3 regions of the Amycolatopsis sp. WAC 01375 genome follow, and region 3 is predicted to be linked to each of the others. Evidence: predicted binding sites of a transcription regulator. Region 3 holds the regulator's gene; each other region holds the start of a gene.
The links. The regulator HspR, encoded in region 3, represses chaperone genes until heat shock. The targets are predictions, from matches to a motif close to ANNTTGAGTNNNNNNNACTCAANNT.

Region 1: the regulator HspR is predicted to act here: its motif matches at 3,985-4,009, upstream of DL991_RS12430 (adenylate cyclase).
Region 2: the regulator HspR is predicted to act here: its motif matches at 2,813-2,837, upstream of lon (endopeptidase La).

What each region holds. Positions count from the first base shown of each region.
Region 1 covers NZ_QHHW01000024.1:64,311-70,323, reverse strand. The annotation lists gene DL991_RS12450 (D-Ala-D-Ala carboxypeptidase family metallohydrolase) at 1-214, shown strand, start outside; gene DL991_RS12445 (NUDIX domain-containing protein) at 220-852, opposite strand; gene DL991_RS12440 (adenylosuccinate synthetase) at 849-2,042, opposite strand; gene DL991_RS12435 (hypothetical protein) at 2,039-3,013, opposite strand; gene DL991_RS12430 (adenylate cyclase) at 3,016-3,984, opposite strand; gene DL991_RS12425 (hypothetical protein) at 4,094-5,029, shown strand; gene DL991_RS12420 (hypothetical protein) at 5,047-5,481, shown strand; gene DL991_RS12415 (hypothetical protein) at 5,558-5,935, opposite strand; gene DL991_RS12410 (hypothetical protein) at 5,959-6,013, opposite strand, start outside.
Region 2 covers NZ_QHHW01000054.1:180,974-186,986, forward strand. The annotation lists gene DL991_RS44115 (helix-turn-helix domain-containing protein) at 1-20, opposite strand, end outside; gene DL991_RS44120 (hypothetical protein) at 17-217, opposite strand; gene lon (endopeptidase La) at 394-2,796, opposite strand; gene DL991_RS35835 (SAM-dependent methyltransferase) at 2,963-3,811, opposite strand; gene DL991_RS35840 (GNAT family N-acetyltransferase) at 3,851-4,789, opposite strand; gene DL991_RS35845 (bifunctional diguanylate cyclase/phosphodiesterase) at 5,070-6,013, shown strand, end outside.
Region 3 covers NZ_QHHW01000025.1:4,021-10,033, forward strand. The annotation lists gene dnaK (molecular chaperone DnaK) at 1-1,254, shown strand, start outside; gene grpE (nucleotide exchange factor GrpE) at 1,251-2,027, shown strand; gene dnaJ (molecular chaperone DnaJ) at 2,061-3,236, shown strand; gene DL991_RS14220 (heat shock protein transcriptional repressor HspR) at 3,242-3,670, shown strand; gene DL991_RS14225 (DUF305 domain-containing protein) at 3,867-4,466, opposite strand; gene DL991_RS14230 (lytic polysaccharide monooxygenase) at 4,463-5,215, opposite strand; gene DL991_RS14235 (globin domain-containing protein) at 5,375-6,013, opposite strand, start outside.

The sequences.
Region 1 (6,013 bases), on a different contig from region 3:
CAACGCCGTCGGCGGGGCGACCAACAGCCGTCACCTCTACGGCGACGCGGTCGACCTCGGCGCGGGCTCACAGGGCTTCTGCGGGCTGGCGAAGCAGGCCCGCAACCACGGGTTCAGTGAAATCCTCGGCCCGGGCTACCCCGGCCACAACGATCACACGCACGTGGCACACCGGTCCACCCGGTTCTGGTCGGCGTCCTCCTGCGGGATCTGACCTCGTCACTCCCAGCGCCACAACGACGGCGGCCGTCCTCCCTTGGGGAGGGCGGCCGCGTGTTCGGTGGTGCGCCGCAGCCCGGGGACCCGCTCCATGGTCCGGCCGAGATTGGCCGGATAGGGGCGGTCCCCGGTCAGCGCTTCGGTCGCGTCCAGAGCCTGCGCCGTCGTGAAGATCGGGCCGAGGAGCCCGGCGGTGAACGCGACGTCCCGCCACAGCTTCTCGGCCAGCATCGGGCGGCAGTCCGCCACGATCCGGTCGTGGTCGAACGCCAGCGGCGGGACTTCGTCCAGTGGAGCCCACACCACGTTCCCCGGTTCGTCTAGCGCGGGATTCACCGTGGCCCACAAGGCGATGGAGAGCGTGGGACCGCGGGGGTCACGGTTCGGCTCGTCGAAGGTGGCGAGCTGTCCCGTCGCCGAGAGCGCGTCGGACGGTAGGCCGATTTTGCCGACCACCGCTCGGTGCGCCGCGTCCCGCAACCGCTCCCCAAGCCCGAGAAGCACCCCCGGCAGGGCGAGTTCCCCCTCGAACGGCTCGGCGGCTCGCGGCGCGATTCCCAGCAATACGGTCCTGGTGCCGGGGGCGAACCGCACCACGAGCACGTCAACGGACACCGGCGTCGACTCGATCACGCGTTGATTGTCGACCTTGCCTCGACGACCCGGTAACCGGCCCTGTCCGGGCCGTATCCGGCGACGGCCACCGGCAGCCGCGCGCCGAACCACGCCGCCGGATCCGGCAGGTCGACGGCGGGGGAGCCGTCATCGGGTACGACCTTCAGCCCGGTCGCGTCGAGGTGGGTCACCGCGAACGCGTCCACGCCGTCGCAGGCCGCGATCGCGTAGTCCAGCAGGGCCGCGTCGAGATGGCCCGCCCGCCACGCGCCCTGGAAGTCGCCGGTTTCGTTGTGTGCCTCCGGAAAACGGGCGAGCACGGCGGCGGACTCGGTCGGCAGCGGCCCCGCGCCGTGCCGAGTGAGATAGGTCCGCGTGACACCCAGTACCGCGTGCGGGCGCCCGGCCAGCAAGGCGCGGGCGTTGTGCGGGGTGGTGGTCGACCAGGTCGTATGCGGGTGGAATCCGTGGTGCTGGTCGAGGAGAACCCCCTGCGCTCCCTCGAAGACCAGCCGTCCGGAGTCCGCCAGCCGCCCTGGCTCGCCGCCGTCGGTGATCCGCACCGCGTCCGCGAAATCGCGGTACAGCGCCACCAGTTCGTCCACGGTGTGCGGTGGCGTGGCGAGCGGTGCGTAGAACCGCGCGAGCGCGTCCAGTTTGCGCCGTAACACCGACGGGGTGGCGCAGTCGGCGACCGTGGGCGCTTCCCCCGGCGTCCCGATCACCTCCTGGCCCTCCACCACTTCGCCCGGCGCGGCCCGCGCGAGCAGCGAGTACCAGACGGTCTCGCCGATCCCCTTCCCACACGAGCCGTGCCGGTTCGCGCCTCGGGCCTCCTCCCTGGCCCGGTTCGCGTAAATGTGGAAGGGGGTCGTGAGCAAGGCACTCCCGTCCACACTCAGCAGCGAGAGCGGATTCCGGACGCCAGCCGCCTCGAGCCGCCGCGCTTCGGCCGCCAGCGCGAACGGCTCGACCAGCACGAACCGCGACAGATGGGTGGGCACGCCGGCGAACGTGCCCGCCCCGAACTGGCTGAACGTGTGGTGCCGCCCGTCCACGACGACGTTGTGCGCGGCCTGCGCGCCCCCGTTGAAGCGGACCACGGCGGTGGTGGGCCGGGCGGCGCACAGGGCGTCGACCACCGCGCCCTTGCCTTCGTCGCCGAAGCCGAGCCCGACCACCACCACGTGTCCGTCCAGGAGATTCATCGCAGCACCACGTCGCTCGGCCCGTCCGGCTCCGGCACCGCCGAAGTGACGACAGATTTGGTGCCCAGCTTCGCCAGCGCCTTGCCGACCGCCTTGCTTTCGGCGACCGAGCCGACGTCCGCGAGGTCGGCGAGCGCCCGGTCGACGTCGACGACCCGTTCCTCCAGCCCGATGGTGGCCGCGATCAGTTCGCACACCGCGCCGGGATCGTCGAGCTTGAGGAAGTTCTGGCCGAGCAGACCGCTCCAGTGCTCGCCGATCTGCGGGTCGTTGTAGTACGACGACTGGTTCGGCAGCACGAAGTAGACGTGCCACTTACGGGCCAGCTCCCGGTACACCGACGCCGGGTCGATGTCCTCCCGCACGTCGTCCCCGATCACGTGACGGATGTGGCGGGCCTCCAGCGCGGGCTTGTTCAGTTCGTCGCCGATGATGAACAGATAGCCCTTGCGGCCGCGGTTCTGCCAAGCGTCGGTGACCACGTGCCTGGCCATGAAGTAGGCGGCCAGCTCGTAGGATTCGCTCTTCTGCCCGCCGCCACCGCCTTCGAGGAACATCGTGCGCAGCTGCTCGTCCATCCGGTTGTCCGATTCGAACTGCCCGATCTGCAACGGGACCCGGTCGCTGTCGGCGTCACCGATCGCGCCGAACAGGACCTGCGGGTCGGCCAGGTAACCCCGGCGCTTGAGCAGGCCGTGCAGTTTGCCGAGCTTGCCCTGCATGATCCGCGGCACCCGGCGCATCGAGCCGGTGACGTCGAACAGCACCGCGATCGGCGTCGAATCGGTGTGGTCGGCCGAATCCCGGCATTCCCGGACGGCGTTCAGCGGGTCGAGCGCGGGCGCGACCTTCCACTCTTTCGCGGGTTTGGAGCGGAGATCGGCGGTGTAGCCGAAATCGTCCTCGCCCTTGGCCGCGCGGAAGGTCCTCGCGGCGGCGTAGGCGTTGTCGTCCCAGTGTCCGTGTCCCATGGTCAGGCTCCTGTCTCGGGGATGGTGAAGGGTCGGAAGGTGCGGGGGCCGTACAGGTCGTCGAGCAGTTCGTCGTACTCGTCGAGCAGATCGGCAGCTTCGGGTCGTTGCGCCGGGATGTCCTGGGTGCACCACGTCGCGAACTCGCGTTGGCGGGTCTCGTTCGGCGCCAGTAGTTCCAGCATCATGCGGTGGAGCATGTGGACGTCCGTCGCCGCGGTCATCGGGAGTCCTTTGTGGACTTCCGGCGGGTACTGGATGGACTTGTCCGCCGCCAGCGGGAGCACACCGTCTTCGACGGCGAAGGACCAGCCGGCGAGGACGATGCCGTGCTGTCCCGGATGGACGAGCACGTTGTCCGCGGTGAGGTGGCCGTGGACGACGCCCGCGCGATGGGCGCCCGCCACGGCACGCAGGAGGCGACGGTGCATCCACGCGTAGTCGCGGCCGTCGAGCCCGCCAGGGAAGGCTTTCCCGATGTCGGCGAGCGTGACGAACCCGTCGACGAGCGGATCGAGGACGCTGAAGGCGCGGTCGCCCCGCGCCACCGGACCCGAGGTGTCGAGCAGCCGCGGGTAGTAGGGACGCAGCCACCGGTGCCGTTCGGTGAAGCCGTCGAGCGTGCGCAACGCCGCCCACTCGGCGTGGATCAGCGGGTTGAGCGCCGGGTCGCGGACGAGTTTGACCAGATGAGGGCCGGTGGTCCGGTAGGTCGTCGCGACGCTGCCCACCGCGAGCGGCTCGGCGAGGGTGTACGCCGAGGTCGCGGTGGTGACCGTCTGGCGCCGGGCTCGTTTCCACTCGTCGTGGAGGTGGTTGAGGGTGGCGGCGGCCCGGTGGGCGCGGTCGTCGCCGGGGTTGCGGTCGGGGTGGAGCACGGCCGCCAGTTCGCGGTAGCGATGGCGGGTGAACAGAGCGGCCGCGTCGACCGTGTTCTCGATCATCGACACGGCGTCTTCCCTGGTGAGCATAGTTTGAGTCTAGACGACTCTTACTTCGATCCGCAAGGGGGTGGGTACAAATCCCGTGCCGCTCGGCGGCTTCGGGCAATAGACTGGGCGAGCCGAACAGGGGGTGTTGGTGGTCGTCCGCGAACCGGATCGGAAAGACAGGCAGCGCACGAACACGATGATCACCGCGTTCGTGATCGGGATCGTCTGGGGAACCGTCGCGGCCTTCGCCGGGCGGTGGACCGTCGAGGGGTTGGCCGGCACGTACGACGTGCGCGCGGTGATCTCCGAGTGGAACTCCACGACCAGCGAAGGACAGCACGGCCCGCATACCAGCTACGACGTCCTGGCGATCGCCGAAGACGGCCGCGCGATCGAATTGCCGACACGAGACACGTTCGGCCTCGCTGATCCGGTGGTCGCCCGGCTTTCGTCGGTGACGGACCGGGTTTTGTCCGTACGCGGGGCCACCGACGTCGTGGAAGCCCACCATCCGTGGGAAAAGATCGCGGCGATGTCCCTCGGCTTGGCACTCCTGGTGCTCGCGGCCATCGTGCTGGTCAAAGTGGCGAGACCGGGGGGCGCGCGGAAGGCGCCGCCGTTCGTCGCCGGGCTGGCCTTCGCCGCGTTCGTCGTGCTGACGCCGGTCGGGTTCGGCGGGACGGCCTACGGTGAGGCGGCCGACCCCGTCCCGAATTTCTGGGAACTCCGGCGCGACTTATGGGGGCCGCCACCGGTGTTCGCCCGTGGACAGACCGCCGTCTCCGGGGAGGCGGCCGTGCGTGTGCTCGACAGCAGGCCCGGACCGCCAGAGGGTGCCGAGGCGTGGTTGAGCGGATTCCACGTCCTCACCTTGCGGATCGAGGCGTCCCGCCTCGGCGACACGCCGCTGGAGCTGGCGGCCGACGAACACGGTGAGCCGGAGCGGGTCAAGGACTGTGCGGGCGCTCCCGGCGCTTTCGACGGCACCACGGGTCTCGTCTGTTTCGTGGTTCCGCCCGGATATCGGCCCGAGTACCTCCTCGTCGGCAAACTCGAGCGGGAAGTCCTGCTGAAGCTCCAGTGATCGACGAAAGGACTCCAGTGCCGGAAAATGCGCGGAAGCCCGGAGTTCTTTCCTCGGCGCTTTCGACCGTTATCCCCTTTCTGCTGATCTTCGGTCTGGTCTGGGGCTTCCTCGGTTCCGACATCGGTGAACTGAGCACCGGCGAGGACGTCACGGTCACCGAGATCTCGGGGTGCACCTCGGAGGGATCCGCGGTGAACGGCCAGACCCCCTACTGCTCCGGGAAATGGCGCTTCGCCGACGGTCGTACCGGAGGCGGCCGGATCCTGGGTGAGGAGATCGCGCGGGGTGACACGGTCTTCGCCGGTGACGGATTCGCCTACCGGACGAGATCGCCGTTGATCTGGAAGGTCTCGGCAGGTGGCGCGCTGGGTCTCTTTCTCGTCGGCATGGTGATAGTGGGCGTCGTCCTGTACCGGTTGGACGTCGGCAAGCGGCGTCGCGAGGACTGAACGTGCGTCCGGCCACAGTGGACTGTGCGGCATTGGGAACCTGGAACAGAAACCGCGCGCCGGGTCAGGCTCGCGCTCAGGAACGCGTCGCTTCGATCTGGCGCTCGTCCTCGGTCGAGCAACTCGTCACCGGATCGTTCGGCCCGCTTCCGCATGTCCAGGCGCCGATCACCACCGGACCGGGCCCCTGCGGCGACGCGGCTTCGGCGGGCGTCAGCTTGGTGAAGTAGTCCGTGAGCACCTGAGTCGCTTCGGCACAGTCGGTCTTCCCGTGTGCGACGACCTTGTTCTTCGCGCCTTGGAGCCCGGCGACCTCGCCGCAGGGCGTCCCGGCGGACGCCGAGGCGGCGGCAGGGGAGGACGGCGCCGGCGCGGCGGCGGGAGCTGGATCGGCTCCGCAACCGCTCAGCAGGACGATTGCGAACGCGGCGGGAAGTACGGCGAGGCTCTTCATGGGCCCTTCTTCTCGGGGATGGTTCATTCGACGGGGACGACGGCGGCGAACACGTTCTGTTCGCCCTTGCCGCAACTG
Region 2 (6,013 bases), on a different contig from region 3:
AACGTCGATTCCGTGTTCATCGGCGTGCCCGTGCGGGCACGGTCCGGCCGAAGACGGCGCTGAAGAGCCCGATCGCGCCCCCCGCCGCGATCGGCGCGCTCGTACCGGCGAAGGTCAGCAGTGTGGTGAATGTGGCGAGAACGCTCAGGCAGACGATCTGACCGGTCGAAACGCACCTGCGCCTCGGCCGCAACGGGGAAAGAATTCCTTGACTCATGGCCTTGCCCTCTCAAGGGTCACGCACCCCGGCTGGGTGGCACGCAATACACGTTATCAAAACGTGATAGGGAGTTTAAGGCGAGTCAATGTCCGGGTTCGTCCGGATTCCGGAATGCCGAAAGCCCCGGACCCTTGGCGGGATCCGGGGCTTCAGGGCTGTCGGGCCTCGCGCTGTTACGCCGCCTGAGCGACCGGAGCCGTCGCCGGGGCCAACGCGATGTCCAGCACGTCGCGGACGTTCGCCACGGCGTGGACGTCCAGCTGTGCCAGCACTTCGGCCGGGACGTCGTCCAGATCGGGCTCGTTGCGCTGCGGGATGATCACCGTCTTCATCCCCGCCCGGTGCGCGGCCAGCAGCTTCTGCTTGACCCCGCCGATCGGCAGCACGCGTCCGGTCAGCGACACCTCACCGGTCATCGCGACGTCCGACTTCACGACCCGGCCCGAAAGCAGGGATGCCAGCGCGGTCGTCATCGTGATGCCGGCGCTCGGCCCGTCCTTGGGCACCGCGCCCGCGGGGACGTGCACGTGGATGCCGCGGTCCTTCAGGTCGGCGACCGGAAGTTCCAGTTCGGCGCCGCGCGAGCGCAGGTACGACAACGCGATCTGCACCGACTCCTTCATCACCTCACCCAGCTGGCCGGTCAGTTGCAGCCCGGTCGAGCCCGACTCCGGATCCGCCAGCGACGCCTCGATGTAGAGAACGTCACCGCCGGCGCCGGTCACGGCCAGCCCGGTCGCCACGCCCGGGGTCGACGTGCGCTGGGTCGACGCGGGCAGCGAAGACTCCGGCAGGTGCCGCGGGCGGCCGAGGTAGGTTTCGAGCCCGTCGGCGTCGATCGTCAGCGGCAGCTCGACCTCGTCCAGCGCGACCTTGGTCGCCACCTTCCGCAGCACCTTCGCGATGGTCCGGTTCGCGTTGCGCACCCCGGCTTCCCGCGTGTACTCGGCGGCGATGCGGCTGAACGCGCCGTCGGTCAGCGTGACGTCGTCCTTGCCGAGACCGGCGCGGTCCAGCTCACGGGGAAGCAGGTGGTCGCGGGCGATGGTGACCTTCTCGTCCTCGGTGTAGCCGTCGAGGGAGACCAGCTCCATCCGGTCCAGCAGCGGGCCGGGGATGGTCTCGAGCGCGTTCGCCGTCGCGAGGAACACGACGTCGGACAGGTCCAGTTCGACCTCGAGGTAGTGGTCGCGGAACGTGTGGTTCTGCTCCGGGTCCAGCACCTCCAGCAGCGCGGCCGTCGGGTCGCCGCGGTAGTCGGCGCCGACCTTGTCGATCTCGTCGAGCAACACGACCGGATTCATCGAACCGGCTTCCTTGATGGCACGGACGATCCGGCCGGGCAGCGCGCCGACGTAGGTGCGACGGTGACCGCGGATCTCGGCCTCGTCGCGGATGCCGCCGAGCGCCACGCGGACGAACTTGCGGCCCATCGCCTTCGCCACGGACTCGCCGAGCGACGTCTTACCGACCCCGGGAGGGCCGGCGAGCGCCAGCACCGCGCCCGAACGTCGTCCGCCGACCGGGCCGAGCCCCGATTCCGCGCGACGCTTGCGCACGGCCAGGTACTCGATGATGCGTTCCTTCACATCGTCGAGACCGGCGTGATCGGCGTCGAGGATGGCTCGCGCGGCGGCGATGTCGTGGACGTCGGTGGTGCGCTCGTTCCACGGCAGCTCGAGGACGGTGTCCAGCCACGTGCGGATCCAGCCGCCCTCGGGGGACTGGTCGGAGGTCCGCTCCAGTTTGTCCACTTCGGACAGTGCGGCCTTCTTGACCGCGTCCGGCAGTTCGGCGGCCTCGACGCGGGCGCGGTAGTCGTCGTCGTTGGCCGTGCCGTCGAGTTCGCCCAGCTCCTTGCGGATCGCTTCGAGCTGGCGGCGCAGCAGGAACTCCTTCTGCTGCTTCTCCATGCCCTCCTGGACGTCCTTGCGGATGGTGTCGGTGACCTCGAGTTCGGCCAGCTGCTCACGGCTCCATTCGAGCGCCTTTTCGAGCCGTGTCGAAACATCGAGTGCGGAGAGCAGTTCGAGCTTCTGCTCGGTGTTCAGGTACGACGAGTTGCCCGCGAGGTCGGCGAGCGCGGACGGGTCCTCGACCTCCTGGACGGCGTCGATCATCTGCCAGCCGCCGCGCTGCTGGAGGATCGCGAGGACGACGCTCTTGTACTCGGACGCGAGCTTCGCCGAGTTGTCGTCGGTGGTCTCGGTGGCGACCTCGGCGTGCACCCAGCGGGCGGCGCCGGGGCCGTCGGCGATGCGGCCGACGACGGCGCGGCGGGTGCCGCGCAGCAGCACCGCGGTCTTGCCGCCGGGCACGCGCCCGATGCGCTCGACGGTCGCGATGGTGCCGAGTTCGGCGTACTCGCCGTGGACGCGGGGGACGATCAGCACCTCGGCCTTGGTGGCGGCGCTGGACCGGATCCCCGGGAAGGAAGCCTGGGCAGGCGTGTTGGCCTGGGCGGACTCCACCGCGGCCCGCGTCTCCGTGTCGGCGAGGTCGAGCGGGACGATCATGCCCGGCAGCACGACGTCGTCATCGAGCGGGAGGACGGGCAGGAGGCGGTTGTCGGTCATCTGTGCACTCCTCGGTTAGTTGAGTCTGCCTAGCTCAACTCTCCGATCGACCCGTTTGTTTCCTTTCCGCGTTCGCCGTCAGCGATCACCCACTCCTCCGACCTCTGCCCGGGGCGCGTCGCGTTTAGCCCCCTAAACGCGACGCGTTTCGGCCAGAGGTCAGATGTCAGGGGTGGACGGCGACTCCGCACCAGGCGAACGGCCGGGCACCTTCCTCGTCCCGTCGCAGGTCCCGCACCGGCCGCCAGTCGGGCAGGTGGACGACGCCGGGCTCCAGCAGCGGCCAGTCCCCGAAGAGCGGCTCGATCTCTTCGCGGTCCCGCATCCACACCGGGTTGCTCGTCTTCCGGTACTGCTCGACCATCCAGTGGAGTCCGTCGGCGTCCTCGCCGGTCTGGCCGCCGAAGCTCATATGCGACAGCCCCAGCCAGCTGCCCGGCGCCAGCGCGTTGCGGTAGGTCGCGACCAGCGTTGGCGGATCGTCGTGTGGCCCGGCGAAATGCAGGACGGCCATCATCATCAGGCACACCGGCTGCTCGAAATCGATCAGCCGCAACGTCTCCGGATGCCGCAGGACGTCCTTCGGCCGCCGCATGTCCGCGTGGACGATCCCGGCCCAGTCGGTCGCCTCGTGCCGCTCGAGGATCAGCTCCGCGTGCGCCACCGCGACAGGCTCGTAGTCGACGTACACGACCTTCGCCGTATCACCAGGCTCCAGTTCCTCCTGGAGGATCTCGTGCACGTTCCCGGCTGTCGGGACACCGGAACCCAGATCGATGAACTGCCGGATTCCCGCGTTCAGCGCGGCGCGCACGACCCGGTTCATGAACTCGCGGTTGTGCCGCGCACCCGGTTTGACCCACCGCCACTGCTTTTCCAGCGCGCGGGCGAACTCGCGATCGACCGCCCAGTTGTGGGTCCCGCCGAGGAACCAGTCGTAGATCCTCGCCGCGGACGGCTTTTCGGTGTCGACCCCGGTGGGTGCCACCGGGGCCGCGTCATCGTCCCTCGTCACAGAAACCCCCTGATCCTTCTGTGAAAGAGCTTATCGGGATCAGTAGACCGCCGGCCGCCGCTGCCAGTAGGTCCAGAGCGGCCGGTAGCCCTGCGCGTACCAGAACGGTGTCGAGCGCGGGTTGGCCAGAGCGTGGTGCAGCAGCACGGCTTCGGTGCCGCATTCGTCGAAGATCTGGTGCGCGTGCGCGGCGAGCGCCGTCCCCACCCCGCTCGAACGCGCCGGTTCGGCCACCGCCAGCGACGACAGGTAGCCGACCCGGTCGGCCGCGACCCGGCCGCTGACCCACGCCGTCTCGCCGGGGAACTGCACCCGCACCATGCCCAGCGCCCGGCCGTACAACTCGGCGATCCACAACGTCGGGTTCTCCCGGCCCAGGTGTTTCGACAGGTCCGCGGCGATCGTTTCCTCCGCGCCCTCGCGCAAGGTGACAGAACCGAACTGCGCGTCGTAACGCTGCAATTCCAGTTCGAGTCCGACGGCGGTTTCGAGATCATCCGCTTCGGCGGGCCGGATGTGCACTCCGGGAGTGGCGGGCGGTCCCGTCACGGCGAGCCGGTCGGCCGGGCGGACCGCGATCACCAGCACGGGCGCGAAGCCGCGGCGCAGCAATTCGGCCGAGCCGGGGGAGTCCCGGCTCGGCCGCACCACGGTCGCCGCCGTCTCGACATCCCCTGGTGGGGCCACGGTCTTCAGATGTTCATCCCATCGGGTGAGTAATGCGTCAAAGGCCGCTTCCGGGCGAGGGCCGGTGAGCCGCGCTTCGAGGCGATGTTCGACGAGGGCCCGCCACGGAGAGTCAGCAGAATCGGGACCCGCTTCAGTCCGTACCGACAATCCGGCGGCGGCCGAGTCGCCTTCTGTTGCGGAGAGTGACACGGCGCCCTCGGCAGGCTCCAGTGCAGGCATTTCGGGGAGCAGGGCGTCCACGGTGGCGAGCCGCTCGGCATGCCCGGCGGCGATGGCGTGGCTATTCATAGGGCTATTGAAGCCCCTACTGACGGGTCCGCAGGGAACTTCACGAGATTGGCCGGGGTGTGGCGTCAGGTGACTTCCGGTAGTCGGAAGGAACGCGAATAACGCTCCCATTTCACCCCTTGGTCCACGCAGGTCAGCGCGACGCGCCCATTGTTAACCCTGGGGTGATCTCATACTGTCTCGAATGGGACTTGGGTACGCCCTCCGGGGTACTGTATTGCCCTCGTCCCCGAGGTCGCGGTGGGACAAGACCGGTTGGGCAGCCGGGAAGGAAGGTCGGATGCCGGACACGAACGGCAGGCCCGGGAGCGCCGCACAGGCGACAGCGGGCAAGGGAGGCGCCGTTACGGAGGCTCGTACCGACGAGCGACGGTTCCGCGTCTACACCTTCGCGGTACTCACCATGGGCATCGCCGCCGCGGCCGCGGTCAGCCTCTGGCTGGACTTCGAGGCCTCGGACGATCTGTTGTGGATCGGGCCGATCCTCGCGCTCGCGTTCCTGCTCGCCGAACAGCTCGGCATCAACGTCGACGTCCGCAGCGGCATCTCGTGGACGATCTCGTTCACCGAGATCCCGCTGGTCATCGGATTCTTCGTCGCTCCCTTCGAAGTCGTGCTCGCCGCCCATCTCGCGGCGGGCATCGGAACACTGCTGGCCCGCAAGGTCGCGGGCCGCGTCCTCTACAACGCCGGCGCCTTCCTGCTGGAGATCACCGGCGCGTTCGCCGTGGCAGGACTGGTGAAACAGGCCTCCGGCGCCCACGACATGACCTGGATCGCCGCGCTGGCAGGCACTTTGACCGCGCCGCTGGTCAGCACGCTGCTCGCGCTCGCCGCCGTCCGCGTGCTGCGCCGCCGGATGCGGGTCAGCACCGCGATCCGGCTGACCGGCCGCATCCTCGTCGTCGGCTTCGTCAACGCTTCGGTCGGTCTTTCCGGTTATCTGGTCATTTCCGGTACGCCGAAGGCCTGGCCGCTCGTGCTGGCCGTCTTCCTCGGGCTCACCGCGTTGTACTGGGCGTACTCGGATCTGCTCCGCGAACAGCGCGACATGGAAGCGTTGTCCGACGTCAGCCTGATGGTCGCGCGATCCGGTCAACAGGCCGCCGCGCGGCCCGCCGGACGAGCCGACGAACTCGTCGGCGGCGTCGACGTCCGCGAGTGGGCGACCATCGCCGAACGCATCAAGGATCAGCTGGCCGCCGGCCGTGTCGTGCTCAGGCT
Region 3 (6,013 bases):
GTCACCTGGCTGGTCGACAAGTTCAAGTCGTCCAACGGCATCGACCTCACCAAGGACAAGATGGCGCTCCAGCGCATCCGTGAGGCCGCCGAGAAGGCGAAGATCGAGCTCTCCAGCTCCAACTCGGCGGGCATCAACCTGCCGTACATCACCGTGGACGCGGACAAGAACCCGCTGTTCCTCGACGAGCAGCTCTCCCGCGCCGAGTTCCAGAAGATCACCTCGGACCTGCTCGAGCGCACCCGCAAGCCGTTCAACAACGTCATCCGTGACGCCGGTGTCGCCGTCGGCGACATCGACCACGTCGTGCTCGTGGGTGGTTCCACCCGCATGCCCGCCGTGTCGGACCTGGTCAAGGAGCTGACCGGCGGCCGCGAGCCGAACAAGGGCGTCAACCCGGACGAGGTCGTCGCCGTCGGCGCCGCGCTCCAGGCCGGTGTGCTCAAGGGTGAGGTCAAGGACGTCCTGCTGCTCGACGTGACCCCGCTTTCGCTGGGCATCGAGACCAAGGGTGGCGTGTTCACCAAGCTCATCGAGCGCAACACCACGATCCCGACCAAGCGTTCGGAGATCTTCTCCACCGCGGACGACAACCAGCCGTCGGTGCAGATCCAGGTGTTCCAGGGTGAGCGCGAGATCGCGGCGCACAACAAGAAGCTCGGCATGTTCGAGCTGACCGGTCTCCCGCCCGCCCCGCGTGGCGTGCCGCAGATCGAGGTCACCTTCGACATCGACGCCAACGGCATCGTGCACGTCCTCGCGAAGGATCTCGGCACGAACAAGGAGCAGTCGATGACGATCACCGGTGGCTCCGCGCTGCCGAAGGACGACATCGAGCGCATGGTCAAGGACGCCGAGGCGCACGCCGAGGAGGACAAGCAGCGCCGCGAGGAGGCGGAGACCCGCAACCAGGCGGAGACGCTGGTCTACCAGACCGAGAAGTTCGTCAAGGACAACGAGGACAAGCTGCCCGACGAGCTCAAGGGCAAGGTGAAGTCCGCGATCGACGAGGCCAACGAGGCGCTCAAGGGCACCGACTCGGCGAAGATCCGCGAGTCCATCGAGAAGCTGAACACCGCTTCGCAGGAGCTGGGCACCGCGCTCTACGCCAACGCGGCCGGCAACGCCGCCGATGAGGCCGCCGCCGGTGAAGGCGCGACCGGGACCGCGGGTGCGGGCACGGGTTCGCAGGCCAAGGCCGACGACGTCGTCGACGCCGAGATCGTCGAAGAGGACGAGAAGGACAAGAAGTGACGGGACGCTACGACGAAACCGAGGGCCGGGGCCCGGACGAACCGGTGGTCGTGCGGGACCGCAGGCGGATCGATCCGCTGACCGGTGAGGTCCGCTCGGCCGCCCCGGAGGCCGAACCCAAGGACGGTCCGAAGCACGCCGCTCCTGCCGAAGAGCAGGCTGTCCCGACGGAGCCGGAGCCCGCGGCACACGCGGGCCCCGGCCTCGGGGAGTCCATTGTGGACGACTCGGTGTCGGTGGCGACCGGGCTGGAGAAGGAGCTGGCGGAACGCACCGCCGACCTCCAGCGCCTCCAGGCGGAGTACGCCAACTACCGCAAGCGCGTCGACCGTGACCGCGAGCAGGTCGTCGCCGGCGCGAAGGCGTCGGTCGTCGGTGACCTGCTCCCGCTGCTCGACGACCTCGAGCGCGCGGAGCAGCACGGCGATCTGACGGGCGCCTTCAAGGCGGTCGGCGAGAAGCTGGTCGGGAGCCTGCAGCGGTCGGGGCTCGAGCCGTTCGGCGCGGAGGGCGAGCCCTTCGACCCGAGCGTGCACGAGGCCGTCCAGCACAGCACGTCGCCGGATGTCGCCGGGCCGACGGTCACCACGGTCATGCGCCGCGGTTACCGCTTCGGCGAACGCGTGCTGCGCGCGGCGCTGGTCGGGGTCACCGACCACGAGCCGGGTGCCGCTCCGGCACCCGCGTCGGCGGCGCAGGACGCCCCGGTGGACCCGCCCGTCGGCGGCGAGCTGCCGCTCGAGGGCGAACTTTTCGATGAGAACAACCGCTGATCGGCGATACGGCGTGAAAGGAGGAGACGTTCGGTGAGTGCACGGGAATGGATCGGTAAGGACTTCTACCGTGAGCTGGGCGTCTCCTCCGACGCCACCGCGGACGAGATCAAGAAGGCCTATCGCAAGCTGGCCAAGGAGAACCACCCCGACGCCAACGCGGGCAACGCGGAGGCCGAGAAGAAGTTCAAGGCGGTCTCCGAGGCGTACGGCGTACTGTCCGACACGGCCAAGCGCAAGGAGTACGACGAGGCTCGCCGCCTCTTCGGCTCCGGCGGTCCCGGCGGCTTCGGCTTCCCGGGCGGCGGCGGTGGCAGCGGCGGTTTCGACGTCGGCGACATCTTCGGCCAGGCAGGCCAGCAGCAGGGCGGTTTCGGCGGCCTCGGCGACATCCTCGGCGGTCTCTTCGGCCGCCGCGGCGGGGCGGCCGGTGCCACCGCGAACCGGCCGCAGCGCGGCTCGGACGTGGAGACCGACGTCCGGATCGACTTCACCGAGGCGGTCAAGGGCGCGACCCTGCCGCTGCGGCTGTCGAGCCCGGCGACCTGCTCCACCTGCGGCGGGAACGGCGCGAAGCCGGGGACCTCCCCGAGGACGTGTTCGACCTGTCAGGGCAGCGGGCTGGTCAGCCGGAGCCAGGGCGCGTTCGCGTTCTCCGAGCCGTGCCGCGACTGCCGCGGCCGCGGCACGATCATCGACGACCCCTGCCCGGAATGCGCGGGCGAGGGCATCAGCACCCGCACCCGCACGCTGACCGTGCGGATCCCGCCGGGCGTCGCCGACGACCAGCGGATCCGCCTGGCGGGCCAGGGCGAACCGGGCCGAGGCGGCGCGCAGCCGGGCGATCTGTACGTCCGCGTGCACGTCGCACCGCACGCGTTGTTCGGGCGCCAGGGCCTCGACCTGACGATCGCCGTGCCGGTGTCCTTCGCGGAACTGGCCCTCGGCGGCACGATCACCGTGCCGACGCTCGAGGGCAAGGTGTCGCTGAAGGTGCCGCAAGGTACGGCGAGCGGCCGGGTGCTTCGCGTGCGCGGCAAGGGAATCGCGAAGCGTGACGGCTCGCAGGGCGACCTCCTGGTCACCCTGCAGGCGGCCATCCCGGCCAAATTGGACGACAAGGCGCGTGAAGCGCTGGAGGCCTACGCCGAGGCCATGGCCGACCACGATCCACGACCGGAGATCACCGAACTTCTCGAAGGCAGGTGAGCGCGATGTTCGGCGGGTTGCCGCACGGTGCGGACGAGGAGACGCCGGTGTTCGTCATTTCGGTGGCGGCGCAGCTGTCCGGCCTGCACGCGCAGACCCTGCGGTCCTACGACCGCCAGGGTCTCGTGTCGCCGGGCCGGACATCCGGCGGTGGACGGCGTTACTCGATGCGGGACATCGCGTTGCTGCGCGAAGTGCAGCGACTGTCCCAAGAGGACGGTGTCAACCTCGCGGGCATCAAGCGGATCATCGAGCTGGAAAACCAGGTCGACGCCCTCCGGGCGCGCATCGCCGAACTGACCGAAGAGCTCACTGCGGCGTACCTCACCGCCGAACAGACGGCCGCGGCCGTGCACGCCTCCTACCGCAAGGACCTCGTCCCGCTGCGGCAGCAGACGGCCCTGGTCGTCTGGAAGCCCAAACGCCGCAATTAGTCACCTAAATGCGGCGTGAGTCGACGACGTGACTGGAGCCGTAACTCACGTGACTGGAGGCGTATCTCGCGTGACTGGAGCCGTAACTCACGAGTTACGGCTCCAGTCACGCGAATGACGGCTCCAATCACGTGAGTTACGGCTTCGATCACGCGAAACCGGTGGCGGAAAGCTCGCAAGTAGGTGACTAATTGCGTTATTGGCCGGGGACGAGGGTCCGGATCTGCTGGACCTCGCCGGTGCGCGAGTCCATGATCCGCTGGGCCAGCGCCTTCGCCTGCGGGTTCTTGCCATCCTTCAGTTCGGTCCTCGCGAGCGCGACCCCGTTGTGCTGGTGCGCGACGAAGATGTCGGCGAAGTCGAGGGTGAACTCCGAACCATCCTTTTTGGACAGTGCTTCGAGCAGTCCCTTGTCCGTGAGCCCGTCGCCACCGTGATGGTGGTGCGCGTGCGGATCGGCCGAACCCGTCTCGGGTTTGCCCCAGCCCTTCAGCCAGTTCCGCATTTCGGTGCTCTCGGTCTGTTGCGTCGCCTCGATGGCGGCCGCGAGATCCTTCAGCTCCTGCTTCTGCGCCTGCTTGGCCTTCACCAGCTTGACGATCTCAACGCCCTGGTTGTTGTGGGCGATCATCATCTGCAGGAACATCACGTCGGCGTCGTTGTACTCGGCGGACGCCGCGGCGGCGGATTGGGGGACCGGGGAGATCGGGCCGCCGGCGGTGGTCGGTGAGCCATCACCGGTCCCGCAGCCCGCGAGGGCCACGAGACCGGCGACGAGAACGAGGGCCAGCTTCACTGCCGGGTCCACAGTGCGGGGGTGTTCGGCGGTTCCCAGCCCTGGAGCGCGGTGTGCGCCAGCTGGCAGCGATAGGTCGCGCCGCCGTAGGTCACCGTGCTGCCGACCGCGTAGGCCGTCCCGGCCGCCCAGGTGCCGCCGGCGGGCGGGTTGCTGGTGCTGGTCGGCGGGTTCGACGTCGTGGGCGGGTTGCTGGTGGTCGGCGGGTTGCTCGTGGTGGGCGGGTTGCCGCCGCCGATCTGCAGGTCGATGCAGCTGTAAAAGGCCATCGGCGTGTCCGCGATGTTCCAGATGGCGAGCACCTTCTGGCGGCCGCTGAAGCCGTTCAGGCTCACGGTGTGCGACGTCGGGTCCTTCGGCGCGGAGTTGTTCCCGCTGATGTCGGCGATCTTGGTGCCGCCGATGTAGTACTCGTAGTTCGTGGTCCGGTGGTAGGCGGTGAACTTCCAGTTGAAGGTCACGCTGTTGCCGACCGAGGCGGCGGGCCACGGCTTCGATTCGTCGTTGAGCTCGGCGAATCCGGGAAGGCCGCCGTTGCAGCTGCGGAGCCCCTTGGGGCCTTCGACGCTCTGGGGTTCGTAGACGATGGCACCGCAGCCGGAAACCTTGCCCTGGGCACAGTTCGCCTGGCGGCTGGGCGGGGACAGCACGTAGCCGTGGGCGCTGGCCGCCTGGGGGATGGCGACGATGGCGATCGGGGCGAGGATCGCACCGGCGGCGGCTGCCACGAGCTTGCTTTTGACGGTCATGCCGGCTCCTGGGGATGGAACGACGGTGTTCCCGTGATGGGGAGCAATGTGGTCTAGACCATAAATCCGCCGGTGACCGCGGTCAATGATTCACTGACCTACTGCTGCGTCGAGCCCAAGTGGTACGGCCGATCGGCCTAATACGAACGGAGTGCCCGCTCAGTCCAGGGTGAAGGGGTCGTATTTGATCCGCGCCAGATCCGTGCCGGCGGCGAGCAGTTTCGCGATCGTCGCGCGGATCATCGAAGGCGACCCGGCGACGTAGACGTCGCGGTCCTTCCAGCCGTCGCGCTGCGTGACCGCCGTGGCCAGCGTGCCGCGGTCACCGCCGGTGATGGTGCCTTCCTCGGTCACCGGGGTCACCGTCAGCCAAGGGCAGGTGACGGCCAGCCCGCGGAGCTCGTCGAGGGCGTAGAGGTCTTCCGGCTTCCGGCCGCCGAAAAACAGGTGCACCGGCGGATTGTTCCTCCAGCGCGACATGTCGTCGAGCAGGGCGAGCAGCGGCGCGACGCCGGTGCCGCCGCCGACCATCAGCAGCGGACGGCTTTCCGTGTGGTGCACCGAAAGCGCGCCGAGCGACGGGCCGATACGCCAGACGTCGCCGGGCCGGGTGTGGTGGACGATCGCGCGCGAGACCCAGCCGCCGCGCACGGCGTGCACGTGGAACTCCATCGTCCCGTCGTCGTGCGGTGCGGTGGCGGGCGAGAAGTAGCGCCACATCCGCGGGCGCTGCGGGACTTCGACGCTGACGTAGCCGCCGGCCCGGTATGGGAGCGGCTGGTCCGTGCGCACCTTGAT